Regions from separate parts of the Nitrospirillum guanabarense genome, predicted to be linked through region 3. Evidence: predicted binding sites of a transcription regulator. Region 3 holds the regulator's gene; each other region holds the start of a gene.
What was found. Region 3 encodes LexA, which represses DNA repair genes until DNA is damaged. Its sites were predicted from a motif close to ATGTTCTANTTTGGTTC; they were not measured.
Positions count from the first base shown of each region.

Region 1: a site for LexA is predicted at 2,036-2,052, ahead of UAA55_RS22730 (ImuA family protein). Genes of this name have one in related genera too.
Region 2: a site for LexA is predicted at 1,923-1,939, ahead of recA (recombinase RecA). Genes of this name have one in related genera too.

Region 1 is NZ_JAYEER010000004.1:1,022,522-1,027,104, reverse strand. Features, by position in the region: gene UAA55_RS22735 (Y-family DNA polymerase) at 1-1,038, opposite strand, end outside; gene UAA55_RS22730 (ImuA family protein) at 1,042-1,998, opposite strand; gene UAA55_RS22725 (ParD-like family protein) at 2,186-2,407, shown strand; gene map (type I methionyl aminopeptidase) at 2,407-3,186, shown strand; gene UAA55_RS22715 (AbrB/MazE/SpoVT family DNA-binding domain-containing protein) at 3,189-3,419, opposite strand; gene galA (beta-galactosidase GalA) at 3,562-4,583, shown strand, end outside.
Region 2 is NZ_JAYEER010000004.1:901,799-906,381, forward strand. Features, by position in the region: gene UAA55_RS22195 (hybrid sensor histidine kinase/response regulator) at 1-1,730, shown strand, start outside; gene recA (recombinase RecA) at 2,035-3,111, shown strand; gene UAA55_RS22205 (DUF2380 domain-containing protein) at 3,288-3,809, shown strand; gene UAA55_RS22210 (DUF2867 domain-containing protein) at 3,815-4,321, opposite strand; gene UAA55_RS22215 (hypothetical protein) at 4,468-4,583, shown strand, end outside.
Region 3 is NZ_JAYEER010000004.1:1,352,056-1,356,638, reverse strand. Features, by position in the region: gene UAA55_RS24240 (ComEC/Rec2 family competence protein) at 242-2,209, shown strand; gene lexA (transcriptional repressor LexA) at 2,346-3,068, opposite strand; gene UAA55_RS24230 (molybdopterin molybdotransferase MoeA) at 3,221-4,420, opposite strand; gene moaC (cyclic pyranopterin monophosphate synthase MoaC) at 4,435-4,583, opposite strand, start outside.

The sequences.
Region 1 (4,583 bases), 330 kb from region 3:
CTGGTCCATGCGCGGTTCCAGCAGGCGCCAGAGATGGGCGGGGTCGCGGTTGGGGCGGCTGGCGCCCACGCCCAGCACCTGGGGCGGGGCGTCGTGGCCGGCGTCGATGCGCCAGGCCTCCAGCTCCAGCGAGCGTGCGCCCTCCCCCGCCGCCGTCAGGCTGGCCGCCACCCGACCCAGCAGGTGGCGCACCGCCTGGGCCAGGCCCTCGGGGGTGGAGATGGGATCGACCACCGTCAGGCGGGCGATGTGGCGGGTGGGCGCGCGGCGGGGCGACAACGGCTCATCCACCCAGCCCAGGGCCTGGTCCAGGCGCAGGGCGACCTGGGCGCCGTAACGCGCAGCCAGCGCCGCCCGGTTCTTGGGCCCTTGCCCCCCTGTTCCTTGGGCCGTGCGCATCAGCTCGCCCACCCGGCGCAGGCCCACCCGGCGCAGGCTGGCCACCAGGTCGCCGCCCAGACGCAGGGCCGGCAGCGGCAGGTCGGCCAGGGCCTCCGCCGTCCCGCCCGGCGGCACCACCAGCTGGGCGCCGAAGCGGGCCTGCGCCCAGGCGGCGCCAATGCTGTCGGCGATGGCGGCCCGCCCCTCGAACCCCGCCTTGGCCAGCCGGCGTTCCAGGTCCAGCAGCAGCTCATGCTCGCCGCCCAGCAGATGGGCGCAGCCGGTGATGTCCATCAGCAGGCCGGGCCCCCCACCAAGACCTTTGGGGCCGAAACCCGGCGGATCGCTGGGGTCCACCGCCGTCCAGGGCGTGTAGCGCCGGGCCCAGTCGGCCAGCCGCTCCAGCGCCGCGGCATCGCCCTCGGGATCGGCGTCCACCACCCGCACCTGGGGTTCCAGCGCGCGGGCGTCGGCCAGGCCCATGCCCGGCACCAGGCGCTTGGCCCGCGCCGCCGCGTTCACCGCCGCCACGGTCAGGCGCCCCCGGTCCGACAGGCGGGTCACCAGGGCGGCATCCGCGGGCAGCGGCGGCGTCAGTCCCCGGGCGACACGGTCGGTGGCGAAGGTGGGCAGCCAGAGGGAAAGGATGCGGCGCATGGCTCAGCCCACCGCGCGCCCAGTCGAGGGGAATTGGGTGGAAGTGAAGGGCACCACCGCCGAGGCGGGCGGCGTCTCCGGCGCCGGCACGGCCACCTGGCCCGCCGCCTCCAGCCTCAACCCCTCGCGTTCATACAGGGTCCAAGCCCCCGGCCGGCCGCCCCGGCAGCGCAGCAGTTCCACCCGCCAGGCGGGGCCGGTGAAGGCCGAAGCGGCGCTGTCATCAGCGTAGATGGGCGCCGTGCCCACCTGCCAGCGGGTGACGGCGGCGGTGGCCTGGGTGCTGCCCCGCCCGCTGCCCCGCCCGCTGCCCCGACCAGCACCCTTCAAGCCCTTCATGGCGCCCCCCTTACCCGCGTTCAGGCGCAGCAGCAGTCCCGGTACGCCGCCCGTTTCCGCCGCCAGGTGCAGGCGGCGGCTGGCCGTCAGGTCCAGCCCGCCGGCCTCCCCCACCACGGCGCCCACGCGCGGGCAGCGCAATGCCTCCTCCATGGCCCACAGCAGGTCGACCTCGCAGGCGGCATGCACCACCACCAGCCGGCCCGGCCCCACGCCCTGGGCGTCCAGCCCGGGGGCGTACAGGTCGGGTGCCCGGGTCATCCACAGGATGGGGCCGCGCACCTGTTCCGCCAGGCGGGCGGCCAGCAGGGCGGTGAAGGCCGTGGCGGCACCGGCATCGAGATCGCCCGCCGCCGCCACCTCATGCAGGGCGGCGCGCGGCAGGCCATGGGCGCCGTTTTCCCCCGGGCCCGCCGCCGGCAGATGGGCGTCCACCGCCGGCACGCCCAGGGGCACGACACCCCGGCCGGTGCCCGGCGCCTCCACCGCGCGCACCTGTTCCCGCAGCACCGCCAGCAGGCGCTGGCGGTCCAGGGCACCCTCAAGGACGCCCTCAGCCCGCCCTTCTTCGGGGCAAGCTGTTGACCTGATTGCGGAAATGAGGGGGGGAATGGCGGGCATGGGGATGCTGCCTTGGTCTCTCGCGTGCGGGGGAATGATGTTCTTGTTATGTTCTAATCCGGAGTCGGCCGCCTGGTCAAGATGAGTCGACACCCCAAAACCGGACTATCCGGAATCGACAGCGCCGGTTGACGCGGCGTCACCCCCGATATATGTATCGTATACGTTTCGTATATTGGAGAGCCCCATGGGCATCGTGAAGATCGACGACGACCTGCATGAGGAGGTGCGCAAGGCCAGCACCGTGCTGTGCCGGTCCATCAACGCCCAGGCCGAATACTGGATGAAGATCGGCATGCTGGCGGAGGCCAACCCCACCCTGTCGCTGAACGACATCCTGCGCATCCAGCTGAAGATGGCCTCCGTCCATCTGGAACCGGAACCCCGCCAGTTGGAACCCACCCCATAATGGTCAAGCGCCCCGACGAGATCGAAAAGCTGGGGGAGGCCGGGCGCCTGCTGGCCAGCGTCTTCCACATGCTGGACGACATGCCCCTGGCCGGCCTCAGCACGCTGGCGGTCAACGACCGGGTCGAGGACTACATCGTCAACCAGCTGCACGCCCGCCCCGCCAGCAAGGGGCAGTATGGCTATGGCTACGTCCTGAACTGTTCCCGCAACGAGGTCGTCTGCCACGGCGTGCCCTCCGCCACCGACATCCTGGCGGACGGCGACATCGTCAATTTCGACATCACGCTGGAGAAGAACGGCTACATCGCCGATTCCAGCAAGACCTACCTGATCGGCGCGGTGGCGCCGGCCGCGCGGCGCCTGGTGCAGACGACGTACGAGGCGCTGTGGCACGGCATCCGCCAGGTGCGCCCCGGCGCCCATTTGGGCGACATCGGCCATGTCATCGAGCGCCACGCCAAGCGCAACGGCTACACCGTGGTGCGGGAATATTGCGGCCACGGCATCGGCCGGGAGATGCACGAGGAACCGCAGGTCCTGCACTTCGGCAGGCCGGGCACGGGCCTGCGCCTGAAGGAGGGCATGGTCTTCACCATCGAGCCCATGCTGAACCAGGGCGGCGCCAAGGTGGAGACCAAGGACGACGGCTGGTCGGTGGTGACGGTCGACGGCACGCTGTCCGCCCAGTTCGAGCACACCGTGGCGGTCACCGCCACCGGCGTGCGTGTGCTAACCCTGCGCGCGGAAGAGCGCAAGCGGCGGGCCGAGACCCGATGATCCTACCGGGCATTGGCGTCGTGACGGTCGAATTTGAAATCCGCTGGCAGCCGCCCTCGGAAGGAACGCAGACGCATTAACAAATCCTCCCGTCCGGGCTTATGGGTGACAGTGACTTCCCGCCTATCCGCGACATGGATTTCGACCTCGTCGCCTTCCTTCAACCCCAGAGCCCTGACCATCGCCACAGGCAACCGAACGGCCAGGCTGTTCCCCCACTTTGTGACCCGCATGGCGCCCTCCCCGCTACAGATCGCCAGCGTGCAGCTGGCCACTGACGCTGATCAAGCATCTTGAAGGTCATAAGGCTTTTACGCGGCGCAAATTGGATATTATATATTATTTATAAATCGCCGCACCCTGGGGACGCTTGCCATGCCTCATTTGACCCGCCGCCGCCTGCTGGCCACCGCCGCCACGCTGCCCACCCTTGGGACCGCGCTGGGCGTGGCCCCGGCCGGTGTCCCGTCGGCGATGGCGGCGCCAGCGCAGGTCGCGGCGGCATCCCCCGCCCCCGTGCCCGCCGACCTGTCCCCGCGCGAGCGGCTGCGCATGAATGACGGCTGGCGCTTCCACCTGGGTCATGCCGCCGACCCGCTGCAGGATTTCGGCTTCGGCGCCGACCGCAGCACCTACGCCAAGTCCGGCGACCTCAGGGCCCCGGTGGCCAAGGCCGATTTCGACGACAAGGACTGGGCCGCCGTCACCCTGCCGCACGACTGGGCGGTGGATCTGCCCTTCGCCCAAGCACGGCTGCCGGGCAAGGAGGCGGCGGAGGCCATGGCCTACCAGGGCTTCAAGCCCTTGGGCCGGCAGTTTCCCGAAACCAGCGTCGGCTGGTATCGCCGCAACTTCACCCTGCCCGCCACGGACGCCGGGCGCCGCCTGTCGCTGGAGTTCGATGGTGTCGCCCGCAACTGCCTGGTGGTGCTGAACGGCTTCATCGTCGCCACCAACGAAAGCGGCTACGCCCCCTTCCGCGTGGACATCACCGATTTCGCCATCCTGGGCGGCACCAACACTCTCGTCATCCGCGTGGACGCCACCCTGGGCGAGGCCTGGTCGTATGAGGGCGCCGGCCTTTACCGTCCCGTCTGGCTGGTGAAGACCGCGCCCGCCCACGTGCCGCAATGGGGCACCTTCGTGCGCAGCACGGTGACGCCCAAGGGCGCCGACCTCACCATCACCACCGAGCTGGCCAACGAGGGCCCGGCGGCGGACCTCACGGTCCGCAGCACCGTGCTGGGCCCCGACGGCACGGCCGTCCTGCAATTGGAGGCTCCGCCGGTGACGCTGGGCGCCTGGGACACCGGCGCCGTGACACAGACCGCCACCCTGCCCTCACCCGCCCTGTGGTCGCTGGAGGCGCCCAACCTCCACACCCTGGTGACGGAGGT
Region 2 (4,583 bases), 450 kb from region 3:
AGGGCGAACTGTTTCCCGAGCGCCTGGCCGGCATGGCGGAGGTGGAACTGGCGGCCGCCCGCGCCGCCCCCTTGCGCGCCAGCGTGCTGCACGTGGCGTCGTCGCCCGGCGGCAGCCTGGTCTTCCTGGGCGACCTTACCCGCGAGACCGCGCGGGAGGAGGAACTGCGCCGGGCGGAGCAGCGTTTCCAGCGCTTCTTCCAGTTCGCGCCCACCGGCTTCGCCTTCGTGGATGGGGAGTTCCGCCTGGCGGAGTGCAACCCCACCTTCCTCACCATGGCCGACTTGCGCCTGGGCGACGTGCAGGGCGAGCCCATCGCCAGCCTGTTCCAGCCGGAACACCGCGCCAACCTGCTGGCCCGCCTGGGCGAGGTGCTGGAGGGCCGGCAGCCGGCGGGCGCCGCCGGGGGCATGGGCACGCCGGTGGAGGCGCGGCTGCGCGGCGCGTCGGGCGCCGTGGTGCATGTCTATTCCCGCCGCTTCGACGGCGAGGGCGACGGCGACCGGGGCCTGATCCTGCACCTGGTGGACATGACCGCCCAGAAGAACCTGGAGGCGCAGTTCGTCCAGTCGCAGAAGATGCAGGCCATCGGCCAGCTGGCCGGCGGCGTGGCGCACGACTTCAACAATCTGCTGACGGCCATGATCGGCTTCTGCGACCTGCTGCTGCTGCGGCACAAGCCGGGCGACCAGTCGTTCAGCGACATCATGCAGATCAAGCAGAACGCCAACCGCGCCGCCAACCTGGTGCGCCAACTGCTGGCCTTCTCCCGCCAGCAGACGCTGCAGCCCCGGGTGCTGAGCATCACCGACGTCCTGGCGGAACTGTCCAACCTGCTGCGGCGCCTGATCGGCGAGAACATCGAGCTGCGCATGCTGCACGGCCGCGACACCGGCCTGGTGCGGGTGGACCAGGGGCAGCTGGAACAGGTCATCATCAACCTGGCGGTGAACGCCCGCGACGCCATGCCCAAGGGTGGGCGCCTGACCATCGTCACCGGCAACCTGCACACCACCGAGCCCATCCGCCATGAGACGGAGGAGATGCCGCCCGGCGACTGGGTGGTGGTGGAGGTGATCGACACCGGCATCGGCATCCCGCCGGAGAACCTGCAGCGCATTTTCGAGCCCTTCTTCTCCACCAAGGAGGTGGGGTCGGGCACGGGCCTGGGCCTGTCCACCGTCTACGGCATCGTGCGCCAGACGGGCGGCTTCGTCTTCGTGGAGAGCAAGCCGGGGGAGGGGGCCAAGTTCTCCATCCACCTGCCCCGCCTGGACGACAAGGCCGCCCAGGCCGCGCCGGCGGAGGAGGCCAGGGACAAGGCCGCCGCCGATCTCACCGGCATGGGCACCGTGCTGCTGGTGGAGGATGAGGACGCCGTGCGTGTCTTCGGCGCCCGCGCCCTGCGCAACAAGGGCTACACCGTGCTGGAGGCCCGCAGCGGCGAGGAGGCGCTGGACCTGCTGCAGGGGGAGCGGGGTGGCGACGTGGACCTCATCGTCAGCGACGTGGTCATGCCCCAGATGGACGGCCCCACCATGATCGAGCAGGTGCGCCGCTTCCGCCCCGACGTGAAGGTCATCTTCATCTCCGGCTACGCCGAGGACCGTTTCCGCCATTCCCTGAAGGACGGCGCCGTGGTCGACTTCCTGCCCAAGCCCTTCAGCCTGAAACAGCTGGCGGCCAAGGTGAAGGAAGTGATGGAAGGCGCCCCGCGCACGGGGGCATGAGGCGGCGAATCCGGGGGGCTGTCCGAGGGGCCTGCTAACCCTCTGACCTGGAAGCGAATTGGAGCGCAGCGACGAGGCCCCGACCGGGGCCGCCGCAGGTTTCCGGGGAACGCAGTGGACTGGAAACCGAGGAAGCCAAGCCGGCGGATGCCGGCGCCCGGCGTCTGAGGGCATCATAACAAGAACAAAAAAGAACAAAAGATCAACAAACCCTCTTTCCAGACCAGAACAGACCATGTACGTTCTCCCTCACCACAGCCGTTGAACGCCCGTTGGCCGTATGCGACAAGAGGGGGACAGCAAGATGTCGGCACCACTTCGTCTGGTAGAAACACCCATGGATAAGCAAAAGGCCCTCGACGCCGCTCTCGGCCAGATCGAACGCGCGTTCGGCAAGGGCTCCATCATGAAGCTCGGCGCCAAGGAGGCGTCGATGGAGGTGGATGCCATCTCCACCGGCTCCCTGGGCCTGGACATCGCGCTGGGCATCGGCGGCCTGCCGCGTGGCCGCATCATCGAAATCTACGGGCCGGAAAGCTCGGGCAAGACCACGCTGGCGCTGCACGCCATCGCGGAGGCGCAGAAGGCCGGCGGCACCTGCGCCTTCGTCGACGCCGAGCACGCGCTGGACCCGTCCTACGCCCGCAAGCTGGGCGTGAACGTGGACGACCTGCTGGTCTCCCAGCCCGACGCCGGCGAACAGGCCCTGGAGATCACCGACACGCTGGTGCGCTCCGGCGCCATCGACGTGCTGGTGGTGGACTCGGTGGCGGCCCTGGTGCCGCGCGCCGAACTGGAAGGCGAGATGGGCGACAGCCATGTCGGCCTGCAGGCCCGCTTGATGAGCCAGGCGCTGCGCAAGCTGACCTCGTCCATTTCCAAGTCCAACTGCCTGGTCATCTTCATCAATCAGATCCGCCTGAAGATCGGCGTGATGTTCGGCAACCCGGAGACAACGACCGGCGGTAACGCGCTGAAGTTCTACGCCTCCATCCGCCTGGACATCCGCCGCATCGGCGCCATCAAGGACCGCGACAACGTCGTCGGCAACCAGACCCGCGTGAAGGTGGTGAAGAACAAGCTGGCCCCGCCGTTCCGCGTGGTCGAGTTCGACATCATGTACGGCGAGGGCGTGTCCAAGGTGGGCGAACTGATCGACCTGGGCATCCAGGCCGGCGTGGTGGAGAAGTCGGGCGCCTGGTTCTCCTACGACGGCCAGCGCGTCGGCCAGGGCCGCGAGAACGCCAAGCAGTTCCTGCGCACCAACCCGGCCATCGCCAAGGCCATCGAGGAAAAGGTCCGCGCCAATGCGGGTCTGGTGGCCGGCGCCATGATGGTGGGCTCTCCCGAGGCCGACGGCGACGCCGACAGCCCCGAGTGACGCCCTGACGGCGTCAGAGGAATGCGAATGAGCGAGGCGGGCCGGTGACGGTCCGCCTTTTCATATGTGTTCCTCGTTCTTTAGGCCTGGAAGAGGTGGGGGCTGTCAATTCGCCATGAGGGCGGCCTTATCCTGACCTGGACCAAAGGGCGGGAGGCCGAAGGGTGGAGGACGGAATGGCGGGGCGTTTCGGAAGCATCGGGCTCATCGCCTTGCTGGCCTGTCTGGCGCTGGGGGCCATCGGTCGCGCCGCGGCGCCCACGACCATCGCCATCACCGACTTCGGCTTTGTCGACACCTCGGACGAGGCGGGCGATCAGCGGGCGGCGCATGCGACACGCCTGACGGACCTGACCCAGGGCCTGAAGGCCGACCTGGGCGAGGGCGGCCATTATCGCGTGCTGTCCCTGGCCTGCGGCGGGGCGGGCAGCGGGGTGGATTGCCGGGCCGCCGACCCGGCCGCCCTGGCGGAGGAGGCCCGCCGGGCCGGTGCCCGCCTGCTGGTACTGGGGGATGTGCACAAGACCAGCACCCTGCTGCTCAGCACCAAGGTCCAGGTCCTGGATGTCCAGACCAACAGGCTGGTGCTGGACCGCTTCCTGTCCTTTCGCGGCGACAATGACGAGGCCTGGCGGCGCATGACGCGGTTCATCGCCCGCGAGCTGGACGGTTTGGCGCTGGACGGTACCCCGCCCTGAACCTCTTATGGGGACGCCACCTGGCCCAGCATGGTGCGCACCACCAGGCGGTGAAAGGGCATGATCAGGGTGAGGTAGGCGCGGCCCAGCCAATTGTGGGTGCGCACCACCGTGGTGGCGGTGACCTGGCAGCCGCCGGAATCCCGCCGCACATCGACCACGGCGCGGAAATCCAGGTGCTTGTCCGCCATGCCCAGCACCACCCGATCCGGCCCGCTGCTGAGGATGGGGAAAATACCGATATGGCCGGCGCGCGAAGCCTCCGCCGCAGCCGGCGGCCGGGGCGCCTTCAGGCCCAGGGGCGCCACGATGGCGTTGCGCACGGCCATCAGCCGCCGCACCCAGGCGGGGGAGGTGCCCATCATGCGCCGCGCCGCGGCCACGGCGTCCAGGGCGAGGGCATCGGCGGCGGCCCCGGCGGACGGCAGCGTCAGGCGAAAGGCGTCGGCGAACTGGGCGCCGGGCAACAGGGTCCAGGTGTCGGCCCCGGGGGTGACTTCGTGCACGGTCATGGCGGGGCTTCCTCGCGATCCGTCCGCATTTTACCCACTCCACCCCCAAAGGTGTAACGCCGCTTAATTGCAGAACTGAGATCAAAAGCGTATCATCCGCACCGATCGCATGAATGCGAAGATCATGGACCCAAAACGGGGGGCGGATGATGGTTTCGACCACCGGCGCGTACGGCTATTCCCAGGCGCAGAGCCTGGCTTCCTCGGCGGCGCAGCAGACGTCGCTGTTCGGTGGCGCGTCCACCGCCAACGCCCCCAAAAC
Region 3 (4,583 bases):
GGGCGCATCACCAGGATGCGGAAGCCGCTGAGATAGCACACCCGGAACGAAGATGCACCCTGAGGCAGACCCCGCTGGAGAGGACTGGGACGGTGAGGCCCCGGACTTGTCGAATGGGTCCTATTTAGCTACTGGGCGGAGCGAATTTGGCGCCGACCCACCCCCTTCAGATGTGATGCGGATCACACATCGTGCGCTCGCCGCGTTAGCCAGCATTGTCACATCAGCGTATGTCAATTTGGTGGAAGAGCGGGAACGTTGGGTCCTTTGGGTTCCTGTTTTCCTGGGCGCCGGCATCGCCCTTTACTTCGCCATGCCGGGAGAGCCGCCGCCCTGGTCGGGTCTGCTGTTCACCCTGGGCGTCTTCGGCCTGTACCTGCTGGCCGGCGACCGGCTGCCCCTGCGTCTGACGCTGGGCGCGCTGCTGGCCTTGGGGATGGGGTTCACGGCGGTGGAGGCGCGCACCACCTGGCTGAGGACCCCCATCCTGCAGCGACCCCTGGGCCCCGTGCCGGTGGAAGGCCGCGTCGCCAATGTGGAGCGTCTGGACAAGGGTGTACGCGTCACCCTGGCCGACCCGCGCATCCCCCGCCAGGCGCCGGATTTGACTCCGCCCGCCGTACGCATCCGCCTGCGCCCCACCGATGCTGCGCCACCGGCGGGCACGCGGGTGCGCATCCTGGCGGCCCTGCGCCCACCGCCCGACAGCCCGGAGCCGGGCGCCTACGATTTCCGCCGCTCCGCCTTCTACCAGGGCATCGGGGCGGTGGGTTTCGCCTTCAAGACGCCGGAGGTGGTGGCGCCGGCGCCGGTGGGTTGGATCGGTTGGGTCAACGACCGGGTGGTGGCCTTGCGCGAGCTGATCGCCAGCCGCGTGGCCGAGCGCCTGACGGGCGCGCCCGCCATGATCGCCATCGCGCTGCTGAATGGGGAGCAGACGGGCATTCCCCCGGATGACCTGCAGGCCATGCGCGTCTCGGGCCTGCAGCACATCCTGTCCATCTCCGGACTGCACATCAGCCTGGTGGCGGCGCTGTTCTATTTCTTCGCCCGCGCGGCCCTGGCGCTGTGGGAGGGCGTGGCGTTGCGCCATCCCATCAAGAAGTACGCCGCCGCCTTCGCCATCCTGGCGACGCTCGCCTACATGATGCTGGTCGGGGCGCAGGTGCCCACCTTGCGCTCCGTCCTCATGACGGCGCTGGCCATGGTGGCCATCCTGGCCGACCGTTCGGTCCTGAGCCCCCGGGCCATCGCCGTTGCCGGCATCCTCTGCCTGCTGTACCAGCCGGAGCAGTTGCCCGGCCCCAGTTTCCAGATGAGCTTCGGCGCCGTGCTGGCGCTGATCAGCGCCTACGAGGTGCTGCGCGAGCCGATGAACCGCTGGCGCAAGGAGGGCGGCTGGCCACGGCGCGCCCTGCTGTTCGTGGGCGGGCTGTGCCTGACCTCCATCATCTCCACCATCGCCACCATGCCGTTCTGCCTCTACCACTTCCAGCAGGTGGCCAATTACGGCGTGCTGGCCAACCTGATCGGCATTCCCATCACCGAGCTGTGGATCATGCCGCTGTGCCTGCTGGCCTATGTCGCCATGCCCTTCCATCTGGAGGGCTGGATCATCGACATGATCGGCTGGGGCTGCGAGGGCATCCTGTGGACCGCGCGCGTCACCGCCGCCTTGCCGGGGGCCGCGCTGCACGGCGCCGCCCTGTCCGACCTGGCCTTCGGCCTGATGGTGGGCGGCGGCCTGTGGCTCATGCTGTGGCGCCGCCGCTGGCGCCTGATCGGCTTGGCGCCCATCGCGCTCGGCTGCGTGCTGGCGCCGTTGACGCCCCGGCCGGACATGGTGGTGTCGGGCGGCGGCACCATGGTGGCGGTGCGTGACGGCGGCGGCAAGCTGTGGCTGTCGTCCTCGCGCGGTGGCGGCTTCGAGGTGGAGACCTGGGGCAAGCGCGATGGCGGGGAGGGGCGCCCGCCCGCCTGGCCCACCGTGGGCACGGATGACGGCAGCCTGCGCTGCGACAGCCTGGGATGCCTCTACCACCCCGATCTCTATCGTCCTGGACCGGCGCGATCCGGCGGCGCCCGAAGGCCGGTTGGTGGCCATCGCCTGGACCCGCGACGCCCTGGCGGAGGATTGCGACAACGCCGACCTGGTGATCTCCCGCGTGCCGGCGGCCGGCTGCGACGCCCCCCGCGTCATCGGCCCTGACGTGCTGGCCGCCTGCGGCGCCCATGCCCTGTACTTCGAACGCGGCGGTGTACGCATCGAGACGGTACACGACCCGCAAAGCAAACGGCCCTGGGACTGAGGTGGCCAGGGCCGCTGTCTAGTCCAGGATGTCTGGTCAATAGCGGCGGAACAGGCCGACCAGGCGGCCCTGAACCCGCACCCGGTCGGCACCGAACACCCGCGTTTCATAGGTGGGGTTGGCGGGCTCCAGCGCGATGGAGTTGTTCTTGCGGCGCAGGCGCTTCAGCGTCACCTCGGCTGCGTCGACCAAGGCGACGACGATGGCGCCGTTCTCCGCCGTTTCGCAGCGTTGGATGATGACGGTGTCACCGTCATGAATGCCAGCCTCCACCATGCTGTCGCCCGCCACTTCCAGGGCGTAGTGCTCGCCGATGCCCAGCATGGAGACGGGGATGTCGATGGTGCTGCCACTGTCACGCAGCGCTTCGATGGGCAGGCCGGCGGCGATGCGGCCGTACAGCGGCAGGCTGACGGCGCCGATGGCATCGCCGGCATCCCGGCCGGGCAGGCCCGCCTGGAAGTCCGCCTTGATGACATTGGGCTTGAAGCGGGGTTCCACGTCCGCCGGCGCCGCGGCGGCGGCCTTCTTGGGTGCCGGCGTCGTCTCCGGCAGGCGCAGCACCTCCAGCGCCCGGGCGCGGTGGGGCAGGCGGCGGATGAAGCCACGCTCCTCCAGTCCGGTGATCAGCCGATGGATGCCGGACTTGGACTTGAGGCCCAAGGCATCCTTCATCTCATCGAATGAGGGGGAGACGCCGCCTTCACCCAGATGCTGGTGGATGTACAGCAGCAGCTCCTGTTGCTTCCGCGTCAGCATATCGCCCCCTTCGCTGTGTCGAGCCGCTAGATATGGAACAAACCCGAAACGTACTGGCCATGTTCTATTTTGGTTCACGGCCCACGTCAAGGGTCAGCGATGAAAAACCATCAGACGATGACAGATTTAGGGCGGGTTCGGGGCTCGGGACCTTAAATCTCGTCCAGTGGGACGATATCCACCACCGTGCCGGCCTCGGCGGCGGGGGCATGGGGCGGGCGGACGATCAGGCAATCCGCCGCCGCTAGGCGACTCAGCATGGAGCTGTCCTGCTGGCTGAAGGTCGCCACGCCGGGCAACGCGCCATCGCCGGGCACCAGGGCGGCACGCAGATAATCCTGCCGGCGGTCGTTGGCGGGCAGGGGGGTGGCCAGCACGGCCCGCGCCCTGGGCAACTCGGCCGGGGCCAGCCCTCGCATCCGGCGCAGCGCCGGCACCAGGAACAGGATGGCGCACACCAGGCTGGAGACGGGGTTGCCCGGCAAGCCCAGCAGGGGTGTGCCGCCCAGGCGGCCGAACATCAGCGGCTTGCCCGGCCGCATGGCGATCTTCCAGAAGTCGAGTTCAAGCCCCTCGCCGCCCAGCGCGCCGCGCACCAGATCGTATTCGCCGACGGAGGCGCCGCCGGTGGTGACCAGCAGATCGCAGCCGGTGGCCCCCCGCGCCAGGGTGGCCAGGGCGTCGGCGTCATCGGGGGCGATGCCCAGGTTGACCGGGATGCCGCCATGGCGCCGCACCAGGGCGGCCAGGGCCAGGCCATTGCTGCTGACGATCTGGCCGGGGCCTAGCGGCTCCCCCGGCATCACCACCTCGTCGCCCGTGGCCAGGATGGCGACGCGGGGGCGGCGGTGCACGGTGAGGAAGGGGTGGTTCATGGCGGCGGCCAGGGCCAGGTCGCGCACGGTCAGGCGGCGGCCGGCCTTCAGGCCCACGGTTCCGGCGGTGAAGTCCAGGCCGGCGGCGCGCACCCAGCGGCCGGGCCTGCCTTCGCGCACCCGCACGCTGTCGCCCAGGTCGTCGCAGTCCTCCTGCAGCGCCACGGTGTCGGCGCCCTCGGGCATGACGCTGCCGGTGAACAGGCGCACGGCCTGGCCCGGGCCCACCGCGCCGGCGAACGGCCGACCGGCCGGCGCCTCGCCGATCCGGGCGAGGGTGACGGGCAGAGTGCCCAGGTCCGGCCCCCGCACCGCCCAGCCGTCCATGGCGGAGACGGCGGCCGGCGGCTGCGTCACCCGGGCCACGACATCGGCCGCCAGCACGCGGCCCAGCGCCTCGCCCACCCCCACCAGTTCGCCGCCCAGGGGCTGGAACTGCGAGAGGATGCGGGCCAGCGCTTCATCAACGGGGATCATGGATGGCCTGCAGGTCAGGAGTTTTCCGCACGGTAGGGGCCGCTCTTGCCACCGTCCTTGGCGATCAGGCGGATATCGGCGATGACCATGCCTTTATCCACCGCCTTGCACATGTCGTACAGCGTCAGGGCGGCGACGCTGACGGCGGTCAGCGCCTCCATCT